Regions from separate parts of the Burkholderia cenocepacia genome, predicted to be linked through region 2. Evidence: predicted binding sites of a transcription regulator. Region 2 holds the regulator's gene; each other region holds the start of a gene.

Region 1 (3,272 bases), on a different replicon from region 2:
GGCGAAGCGGATTCCGGGCAAGGAGGAGTTTCACGAAGCGCTGAGCTACTTCGGCCGGCAAGTCGAGCTGACCGGCGTGAAGCTGCACTTGAACCGCCGCGTCGATGCGAGCGACCTGATCGCGGGCGGCTACGACGAGATCGTGCTCGCGACCGGCGTCGCGCCGCGCGACCCGAAGATTCCGGGGCAGGACGGGCCGAACGTGCTCAGCTATATCGACGTGCTCGCGGGCAAGCAGCCGGTCGGCCGGCGGGTCGCGGTGGTGGGGGCGGGCGGGATCGGCTTCGATGTTGCCGAGTATCTGGTGCAGGACGGCGAGTCGCCGGCACTCGATCTGGATGAATGGAAAGCCGAGTGGGGCGTGACCGACCCGGCCACGACGCGCGGCGGCGTGACGCGTGCGCAGGTGTCGGCGCCCGCGCGGGAAGTGACGTTGCTGCAGCGCAAGGCCGCGCCGCTCGGCAAGGGGCTCGGCAAGACGACCGGCTGGATTCACCGTGCGACGCTGAAGATGAAGCAGGTGAAGATGATCGGCGGCGTGAACTACGAACGGATCGACGCGCGCGGGCTGCATGTGTCGTACGGCGAGCAGCGCACCGACCACGAACTGATCGAAGCCGACACGATCGTGCTCTGCACGGGGCAGGAGCCGCAGCGCGCGTTGCTCGCGCCGCTGCGGGCGGCCGGGCGCTCGGTGCACCTGATCGGCGGCGCCGAACTGGCCGCCGAACTCGATGCGAAGCGCGCGATCGATCAGGGTGCGCGGCTGGCGGCGCGGCTGTAACGGGCGGGTGCTGCGGCGGTCGTTTCGGATGATCGTCGCGTGGCGATGATCAGTGTGCGCGACGGTTGGCGGACTGATGCGCCCATTCGCGGGCGCGGCAACCATAACGAACCGCGGCGCCGATGGCGCCACCACGCAACGTGGCGGCGCGCACCCGCAGACCGTGCCCGCGACCGACCGGCGCGACTCAGGCCGCTTCCGCCCGCTCTTCCTCTTCCGCTTCGAGCATCGCCTTCACGATCAGGTAGATGGCCGGCAGGTCATCATCGTCGCGGCGCCAGTCGACCGGCTCCTCGACGTCTGCGGCAACCAGCCGGCTGCCACGCAGCCGGATGAATGCGTCGACGACGGCCGGATCGTTGCGGTTCAGGAAGCCGGGATTCGAGAACGCCAGCTCCTCGACGTTCAGCAGCGCCTGCCAGCTCATCGTGCGAACGGCCGCCGGGTGGGTGCGGCGGCGCAGACCGAGCGCTCGCTGCGCGGGGCCGCCCGCGACACGCTGCAGATCGACGACCGCCCGCTGCGCGGCGCGCTCGAAGTGGACGGGATTGAAACCGGGTTGCTCGGGATCGAATGCGGAAGCCTGGAACATGGTCGCCTCACAAAAGTCCGTTCGTCTGTGGATGACGGAATTCGGGTCAAATGGTGCAAAAGCACTGTAAATATATACAGCGTTCGGCGTGGTTTCAAGTCCCGAATGCAGAATTTCGTGTGTCGGCGCTCAACGCTCGACGCGGGCGATCGCATCGATCGGGCGGACGATCTACACCGCCGCCGCGATCGTTTCCCGCAGCCACCGATGCGCCGGATCGCGATGCACGCGCTCGTGCCACAGCATCGACATTTCATAGCCGGGCACCTCGACCGGTGCGTCCACCACGCGCAGCGCCGGCACGTCGCGCACCAGCCGCTCGGGCAGCATCGCGACGAGATCGGTGCTCGCGACGGCCGACATCACGAACAGGAAGTGCGGCACCGACAGCACGACGCGCCGCGTGGCCCCGGCCTTCGCGAGCGCTTCGTCCGTCACGCCGAAGAAGCCGCCGCCGTCGGGCGACACGATCACGTGCTCGAGCGTGGCGAACTGCGCGAGCGTGGGGCGCCGCTTCAGCTTCGGATGACCGGCACGGCCGATCAGCACGTAACGCTCGACGAACAGCGGCAGCCGTCGCATGCCGGGGGGCGACCCTTCGGTCGTATGAAAAGCCAGGTCGATGCCGTTTCGTTCGGCATCCTGCTCGATGCGCGGCGGCACGAGCTCGACGACGGCCAGCCGCGTGCCGGGCGCGGCCGAACGCAGCGTGCGCAGCGCGGGCAGCACGATCGTCGATTCGCCGTAGTCGGTCGCGGCCACGCGCCACGTGTGCGTCGCGGTCGCGGGATCGAACGGCGTGGCCGGAATCACCGCGCGCTCGACCGCTTCGAGCGCATCGCGCAACGGCTCGCGCAGCGCTTCCGCGCGGGCGGTCGGCCGCATCCCGCGCGGGCCGGGCAACAGCAGCGGATCGCCGAACACGTCGCGCAGTTTCTGCAGCTGCACGCTGACCGACGGCTGCGACATGTTCAGCTTCTCGGCCGCGCGCGTGACGTTGTGCTCGGCGAGCAGCACGTCCAGCGTGACGAGCAGGTTCAGATCGAGCCGTCTGAGATTATTCATGGCTATACCTGGAATATCAGGAATTCATTTCAAATATACCGTCGGAGGCCACATCCTGCAGTCATTCAATCCACGGAGTGACGAAGATGAATGTGCTGATCGTGTATGCCCATCCCGAACCGCGTTCGCTGAACGGCGCGCTGCGCGATTTCGCCGTCGCGCATCTCGAAGCGGCCGGCCACGCGGTGCAGGTGAGCGACCTGTATGCGATGAACTGGAAGGCGGTGCTGGACGCGAAAGACGTGACCGATCGCGCGCCCGATGCGCGGTTCGATCCGTCGCTCGATTCGAAGCGCGCGTTCGCAGCGGGTACGCAAAGCGAAGACATCGCACGCGAGCAGGACAAGCTGAAGTGGGCCGACGCGGTGATCCTGCAGTTTCCGCTGTGGTGGTTCTCGATGCCGGCGATCATGAAAGGCTGGTTCGAGCGCGTGTACGCGTACGGTTTTGCGTACGGCGTCGGCGAGCATTCCGATACGCACTGGGGCGATCGCTACGGTGAAGGTTCGCTGGCCGGCAAGCGGGCGATGATCGTCGTCACGACGGGCGGATGGGAGTCGCACTACAGCCCGCGCGGCATTAACGGGCCGATCGACGACCTGCTGTTCCCGATCCAGCACGGCGTGCTGTATTACCCGGGATTCGACGTGCTGCCGCCGTTCGTGATCTATCAGACGGGCAAGATGAACGCCGCGCGCTTCGACAAAACCTGTACGGCGCTCGGCCAGCGTCTCGACGAGCTGTGGACCACGCCGCCGATTCCGTTTCGCCGGCAGAACGCGGGCGATTACGAAATTCCGGCGCTGACGTTGAAAGAGGAGATCGCGCCGG
Region 2 (3,272 bases):
GCATTGCGCAAAGTGCAGGTTTGCTGACCGATGTCGCATGCGGACGCTTCGAGGAAACGGCGCGCGAAATCCTGCAGGAAGGCGTGAACTGGCTGCGCGAGCGCGGCGTGCAGGCCGAAGGCCATTTCGCATTCGGTTATCCGATCGACGAAATCGCGAATCTCGCATCGGAGCTGAAGGTCGACCTCGTCGTCGTCGGCCACCGGTGCCGCAGCGGATTGTCGAGATGGTGGATGGGGTCGGGCAATACGCAACTGCTCGATCGCGTGAACTGCAGCATCCTGGTGGCGTGTTCGTCGGCGGAAGAGCAGAAGGCCGAAATCGCGCGCGAGCGTGAAGCGGCTACGGCGAACGGCAAATGATCTAAAGGCTCGATGACTGCCCGACCGGCGATGCGGGCCGGTCAGGCGGCGCGCTGCATCAGCAGTGCGGGCATCGAACGCGGCCTGCTATGCATGCAGGTCGATCCCGGACAATTTCCACGAAAACAGCCCGAAGCGGTGGAAAATCGCCGCATAGCGCGTGCCGTCGGCACTGCGCTGGTATGTCACGACGAATTCGTCGATATTTCGGTAGCCCGCGCTGGTTTGCTGCTGGTGCGGCGCTTGGGTTGCTTCGCTCGGGCTGGCCGGTGCGGCAGGCACGGGTGCCGGCGACGATGCCGCCGGAACGGCCGGATTGCTGCCCGGTACGGCAGCACTTGCCGGCGCCGGATTGGCGGCGGGCGGCGCGGCAGGTGTGTTGCCGGGGGCATTCCCCGCCGGCGGCTGATTCGACCACTCTGGCGGACGCTCGCCCGGATTGCCGCGCGGCGGCAATCCGCTCATCAGCGCAGCGACGCCTTCCGGGGTCGCGTAAGCATCGACCAGCGGGCCGATCAGCGCGGACCCGATCAGTGCGCCGATCACCGCGAACGGATTGTCCTTCTTCACTGCGTCGATCCGGCGCATCAACTCTTCCGTGACCTGCTGCTTCAGGCTGATGCGCAGCGACGGAAAGTCGACATACTCGCTGATCGCCTGCGCGTCGCGCGCATCGATCGCCGATTTCAGGCGACCGAGCGCGACATACGGCGACGCGTATGCATAGCCGAGCGTCGCAAGGACGGCGACGACCAGCGCGACGATCAGGAGGGGCTTGAGTCGCCATGCGCGGCGCGACGATCCAGTCACGTTGCCTCCGGTGCGGGAAGGTTCCGCAATCAGAGACCGCCCGGCGTGGCCGATCGTTCCTCTGCGATGCAGCGATCGATCATCCGGCACACGGCATCGATCGTGCCCACCATGATCAGGCGCGACCGGCCGTGATAGACACGCACCGGCGCGCGGCGCGCGGGCTCCGCGTGATTGAGACCGGCGTTCAGCGATACCCGCGCGAACGCGGGGAGCGCTGACGGCAGCAGGGAGGCCTGCCGTTCGACTGCGACTTCTTCTTGCACAGGCGCCGCCGCGGACAGCGGTGCGCAGGGCGTGCGGCCGCGCAGATGACGCAGGCGACCGAATTGACGGAAAGGCAGCAGGCGGGCAAGGCGTTCCATGATGTTCTCCTGGAGAGACGGAATGTCAGAGTTCGCCCGAGCGGATCAGCCCGACGGCGATGCCTTCCAGCGCGAAATCCGCGCTGCCGGCCTTGACGAAGATGTTTTCGTAATCCGGGTTCTCCGCGATCAGCTCGAGGCCGCCGGGCCGGCGCATCAGCCGCTTGACCGTGACGTCGTCGCCCAGACGCGCGACGATGATCTGGCCGTCCTTCGCTTCCGTGCGCTTCTGCACGGCGAGGAGGTCGCCGTCGAGAATGCCGGCGTCGCGCATCGACAGGCCGCGCACCTTCAACAGGTAGTCGGGCTTGCTGGTGAACAGCGCGGGATCGCACGCGTAGTGCTGCGAGATGTGTTCCTGCGCAAGGATCGGGCTACCGGCCGCGACGCGGCCGACGAGCGGCAGCGACAGTTGCATCAGGCCGGCATGCGGCAGCGTGAACTGGTGCGGGGCGTCGTCGATGCCGAGCAGCCGGATACCGCGCGATGCGCCGGCGGCCAGCTCGATCACGCCCTTGCGAGCCAGCGCGCGCAGGTGCTCCTCGGCCGCATTCGGCGAGCTGAAGCCCAGTTCGGCCGCGATCTCGGCACGGGTGGGCGGGAATCCGGAGCGCTCGATCGCGCGACGGATCAAGTCGAACACTTGCTGCTGACGGGCGGTGAGTTTGGTCATGGCTCAACTGTATGGATAGACAGTGAGCTGTATTTTTATACAGTACTTGGCGAATTTCAAGTGTTACTTGAGGTTCGACGCGATCGCGGCGGTTCCGGCGCGATTTCGCGACGCCCTGACGCCGGTTCGTCCGCCGCAACCGTCCATCCCGTCTGCGTTAGCACTTTTGAGTATTAAAAAATAAGGAACGATTATTTTTAATCATGTAACCCGTTCGATAGACTGGCCCGACATCGCAATACCGACAACACTGGAGAACCAAGGATGGCGAAGCGCAATACGGGGCTGGTGGGCGGAGCGGGCCGCCTGATCGCAACACTCGCGCTGGGCGCGGCGGCGGCGCTGGGCGTCGCGACGCATGCCCAGGCCGATACGACCTTCCTGAACGTGTCGTACGACCCGACGCGCGAGCTGTATCAGGATTTCAACCAGGCGTTCGGCAAGGAGTGGAAGGCGAAGACGGGCGAAACCGTCAACTTCAAGCAGTCGCACGGCGGCTCGGGCGCGCAGGCGCGCTCGGTGCTCGACGGCCTGCAGGCCGACGTCGTCACGCTGGCGCTGGCGTACGACATCGACGCGCTCGCGAACAAGGGGCTCGTGAACAAGGATTGGCAGAAGCGCCTGCCCGACAACGCATCGCCGTACACGTCGACGATCGTGTTCCTGGTGCGCAAGGGCAACCCGAAGGGGATCAAGGACTGGGACGACCTGACCAAGCCGGGCATCTCGATCGTCACGCCGAACCCGAAGACCTCGGGCGGCGCACGCTGGAACTACCTGGCCGCATGGGCCTACGCGCAGCACAAGCCGGGCGGCAACGAGCAGACGGCGAAGGAATTCGTCACGAAGCTCTACAAGAACGCAGGCGTGCTCGATTCGGGCGCGCGGGGCGCGACGACGAGCTTCGTGCAGCGCGGGATCGGCGACGTGCTGATCGCCTGGGAAAACGAGGCGTTCCTGTCGGTCAAGGAATTCGGCACCGACAAGTTCGAGATCGTCGTGCCGTCGGTGAGCATCCTGGCCGAGCCGCCCGTCGCGGTGGTCGACAAGGTGGTCGACAAG
Region 3 (3,272 bases), 1.4 Mb from region 2:
TTCGTCCTGCGCGACGTGGTAATCGCGTGCAGCGAGTTGCCCGTCGAACCACCCGGCTTCGATCCGCTCGGCCGACGACATCATCCGGAGCGGCGTATGAAATACCGGCCGCTCGCCGCGCATCAGCAACGGCAGCGGCTCGGCGAGCAGCCACGCGGGACGCGGCGGCGCGGCGGGTGAAACAGCAGCGGGCTTGCCGGCCTGCGCATCGAGCGGTAGCCAACGGTTCGCTACTTCGGGCCGGTAATCCGCGACAGGCGCCGCGCGCAGCACGTTGTCCGCGCCCAGCCGCGCGACCAGCAGTTCGAACAGCCGCTCGCGGGTTTCCCGCGTACCGCCCGGCTCGGGAAAAAGATCGTCGGCCGGCGGCGCGACCGATTCGACGCGCGTGGCCTTCAGCCGCACCGCGATCACCGCGGCCGGCAACTCGACGCGCGCGAGCCGCTCGCCGAGCAGCCGCATGAAATGCGCTTCGTCGCGCACGGGGGCGGCGAACGCGAGCTCGAGCGGGTCGGCGGCACGGCCTGACGGCCGCGCTCGTGCTCGAGATCGAAGGTCATCGCGGCCAGCGACAGTTGCCGCGCGGCCAGCCAGCCGCACAGCTGCACGACGAGCCGCCGCGCGGCGAACAGCACGGCTTCCGCGTATTCGACGCGCTCCGGCAATTCGAGCCGCACGTCGAACACGGGCGGCACCGCCATCCACGCGAGCGGCTCGACCGCTTCGCCGTACGCCCGATCGAGCGCGGCCAGCAGCGCGGGACCGCAGCGCCGCTGCAGTCCCGCGCGCGGCAGGCGGCGCAGATCGGCGAGCGTGCGGCAGCCGAGGCCGTCGAACCAGCCCGCATACGGACGCGCATCGGGCAGCAGCACGCACGGCAACCGATCGAGCGTGCGGACGAGCGAGCCCTGGCGCGCGACGCGGCGCCGGATGCGTGCCCGCGCCGACGTACGCGCGAGCAGCCACGCGCCGCACCCGGTCGGCGCGGCGGACAGGCGCGCCGCGTAGCCGAGCGCCGCGAGCGTCGCGCGCACCTGGCGGCACAGCGACGGCAGCCCGCCGAACAGCCGCAGGCTCGGGCCGACGTCGACGATCAGCGTGGCTTCGTCGTCGAGCGCGACGCACGGCGAGAAGCGCAGCAACGCGAGCGCGACCGCGCGCAGCGCATCGGCTTCGCGGGCGGGATCGCGTTCGACGAGCAGCGTATCCGGCGCGAGCGTGAGCACGCCGCCGCGCTTCATGCCCGCGCGCACGCCCTGCCGGCGCGCGGCCGCGTCGGCGATCAGCACGACCCCCTGCTCGAGCACCGCGCAGCCTGCCTCGCTGGCCTCGCCGGCCGCCGCGTCAAACGGCGGCGGGGCGCACACGTCGAGCGGCAGGCGCGGCAGATGGATGCCGAGCAAGACGCGCATAGCGGCTCTCCACGATGGGCGACGGCAAATCGAGCACGAGCGGCTCGCTGCGCGCGGGCCCGCGGCGCTTGACGATGTCGAGCGACACGCCGCCCGGCACCGGATACAGCACGACACGCAGCACGGCCGGCGACGGCTGCCGCGCGGCCGACAGCGGACGCAGCATCACGAACAGCGTGTCGCCCGTGCGCGCGGCCGCGAGATGCAGGCGCCGCAGCGCATCGGGCCGCGCGTCCTGCCAGAGCAGCAGCGCGCCGCAACAGCCGGTCTTGAGCGCCTGCTCGGCGGCCCACAGCGCATCGGTGCGGCTACCGGCGCGCAGCCACAGCAGCGTATCGGCCGGCACGCCGAGACTGGCGAGCGCGGTGGCATGCGGCGACTGCGGCGGCGCGACGAGCGCGAGCGGCCGCCGCGCGCTGACGCTGCGGGAGAGCGCGGGCGCGAGCAGCCGCATCTCTCCGCAGCCCGGCTGCGCGGCCAGCAGTTCGACGAGGCCGCCGACCGGCCAGCCGCCACCCGGCAGCTCGGCCGACAGCGGCGCGAAGCCCGTGTCGATCGTGCGCGGACCGCCGCGCGCGAGCTGCGAGCCACGCCAAAGGGACGGATGAAGGGATTCAGGAGCAATGGAGGATGCGAGCATGACGCCACCCACAACTGTATGGATATACAGTATATGGCAATGCGTCCGCGCCGCACAGCACCGGTGTAAAACCGGTTTTCGTCGGAAGAAATCAGGGAAAAGCCGGCGCGCCCGTCATGTCACGGCGCGTCGGCCGGTCAGAGGCCCGTCAGCCGAGCAACAACGCGTCGTCGTCGAGCTGTTCGTGGCGCACTTTCTCGAACATCTGCAGCAGATCCGGCACATCGAGCCCCTTGCGCGCGTCGCCCGACACATCGAGCACGACCTGCCCTTGGTGCAGCATCACCGTGCGGTCGCCGTAGTCGAGCGCCTGCCGCATGCTGTGCGTGACCATCATCGTCGTCAGCTTGCTCTCGGCGACGATGCGCGCGGTCAGCTCCAGCACGAACGCGGCCGTCTTCGGGTCGAGCGCGGCCGTGTGCTCGTCGAGCAGCAGGATTCGCGACGGCCGCAGCGACGCCATCAGCAGGCTCACCGCCTGCCGCTGGCCGCCCGACAGCAGCCCGATCCGGTCGGTCAACCGGTTTTCCAGCCCGAGGTTCAGCAGCCGCAGCTTGTCGCGGAACAGCTCGCGCGACGGCCGGTCGAGCGCCGCGCGAAAACCGCGCCTCGTGCCGCGCGCCATCGCGAGCGCCATGTTCTCCTCGATCGTCAGCGCCTCGCAGGTGCCGGCCATCGGGTCCTGGAACACGCGCGCGACGAGGTGCGCGCGATCCCACGCGGCCTTGCGCGTGACGTCCGTGCCGTCGATCGCGATGCGCCCCGCATCGACGCGCTGGTCGCCGCTGACCGCATTGAGGAAGGTCGACTTGCCGGCGCCGTTCGAGCCGATCACCGCGACGAACTGGCCGTCGGGAATCTCGAGCGACAGCCCGCGCAGCGCGCGCGTCTCGATCGGCGTGCCGGGATTGAACGTGAGTTTGAGATCGTGTGCGGACAGCATGTCATGCCCCTCCGTTCTTGCGCGCGAACAGCTTCTTGCGCGTCGCCGGCAGCACCAGCGCGATCGTGACGAGCGCGGCCGTCACGAGGTTCAGGTCCTGCGCCTTCAGGCCGATGAATTCGCTGTTCAGCGCGAGCGCGATGAAGAAGCGGTAGACGATCGCGCCGAGCACGACGGCAAGCGTCGTCAGCACCAGCCGGCGCGCCGGCAGCAGCGTCTCGCCGATGATCACGGCGGCCAGCCCGATCACGATCGTGCCGATCCCCATCGAGATGTC

Evidence for each region. Region 2 encodes LexA, which represses DNA repair genes until DNA is damaged. Its sites were predicted from a motif close to ACTGTATNNNNATACAGT; they were not measured.
Region 1: the regulator LexA is predicted to act here: its motif matches at 1,440-1,457, upstream of SY91_RS17105 (DUF2471 family protein).
Region 3: the regulator LexA is predicted to act here: its motif matches at 2,066-2,083, upstream of imuA (translesion DNA synthesis-associated protein ImuA).

Annotation. Positions count from the first base shown of each region.
Region 1 is NZ_CP060040.1:112,574-115,845, forward strand. Features, by position in the region: gene SY91_RS17100 (NADPH-dependent 2,4-dienoyl-CoA reductase) at 1-784, shown strand, start outside; gene SY91_RS17105 (DUF2471 family protein) at 972-1,376, opposite strand; gene SY91_RS17110 (LysR family transcriptional regulator) at 1,548-2,441, opposite strand; gene SY91_RS17115 (NAD(P)H-dependent oxidoreductase) at 2,528-3,272, shown strand, end outside.
Region 2 is NZ_CP060039.1:2,316,653-2,319,924, forward strand. Features, by position in the region: gene SY91_RS11135 (universal stress protein) at 1-362, shown strand, start outside; gene SY91_RS11140 (DUF2939 domain-containing protein) at 450-1,172, opposite strand; gene SY91_RS11145 (hypothetical protein) at 1,202-1,537, opposite strand; gene lexA (transcriptional repressor LexA) at 1,563-2,210, opposite strand; gene SY91_RS11155 (sulfate ABC transporter substrate-binding protein) at 2,475-3,272, shown strand, end outside.
Region 3 is NZ_CP060039.1:162,966-166,237, forward strand. Features, by position in the region: partial or broken gene SY91_RS00750 (Y-family DNA polymerase) at 1-1,412, opposite strand, end outside; gene imuA (translesion DNA synthesis-associated protein ImuA) at 1,345-2,052, opposite strand; gene SY91_RS00760 (ABC transporter ATP-binding protein) at 2,201-2,995, opposite strand; gene SY91_RS00765 (ABC transporter permease) at 2,997-3,272, opposite strand, start outside.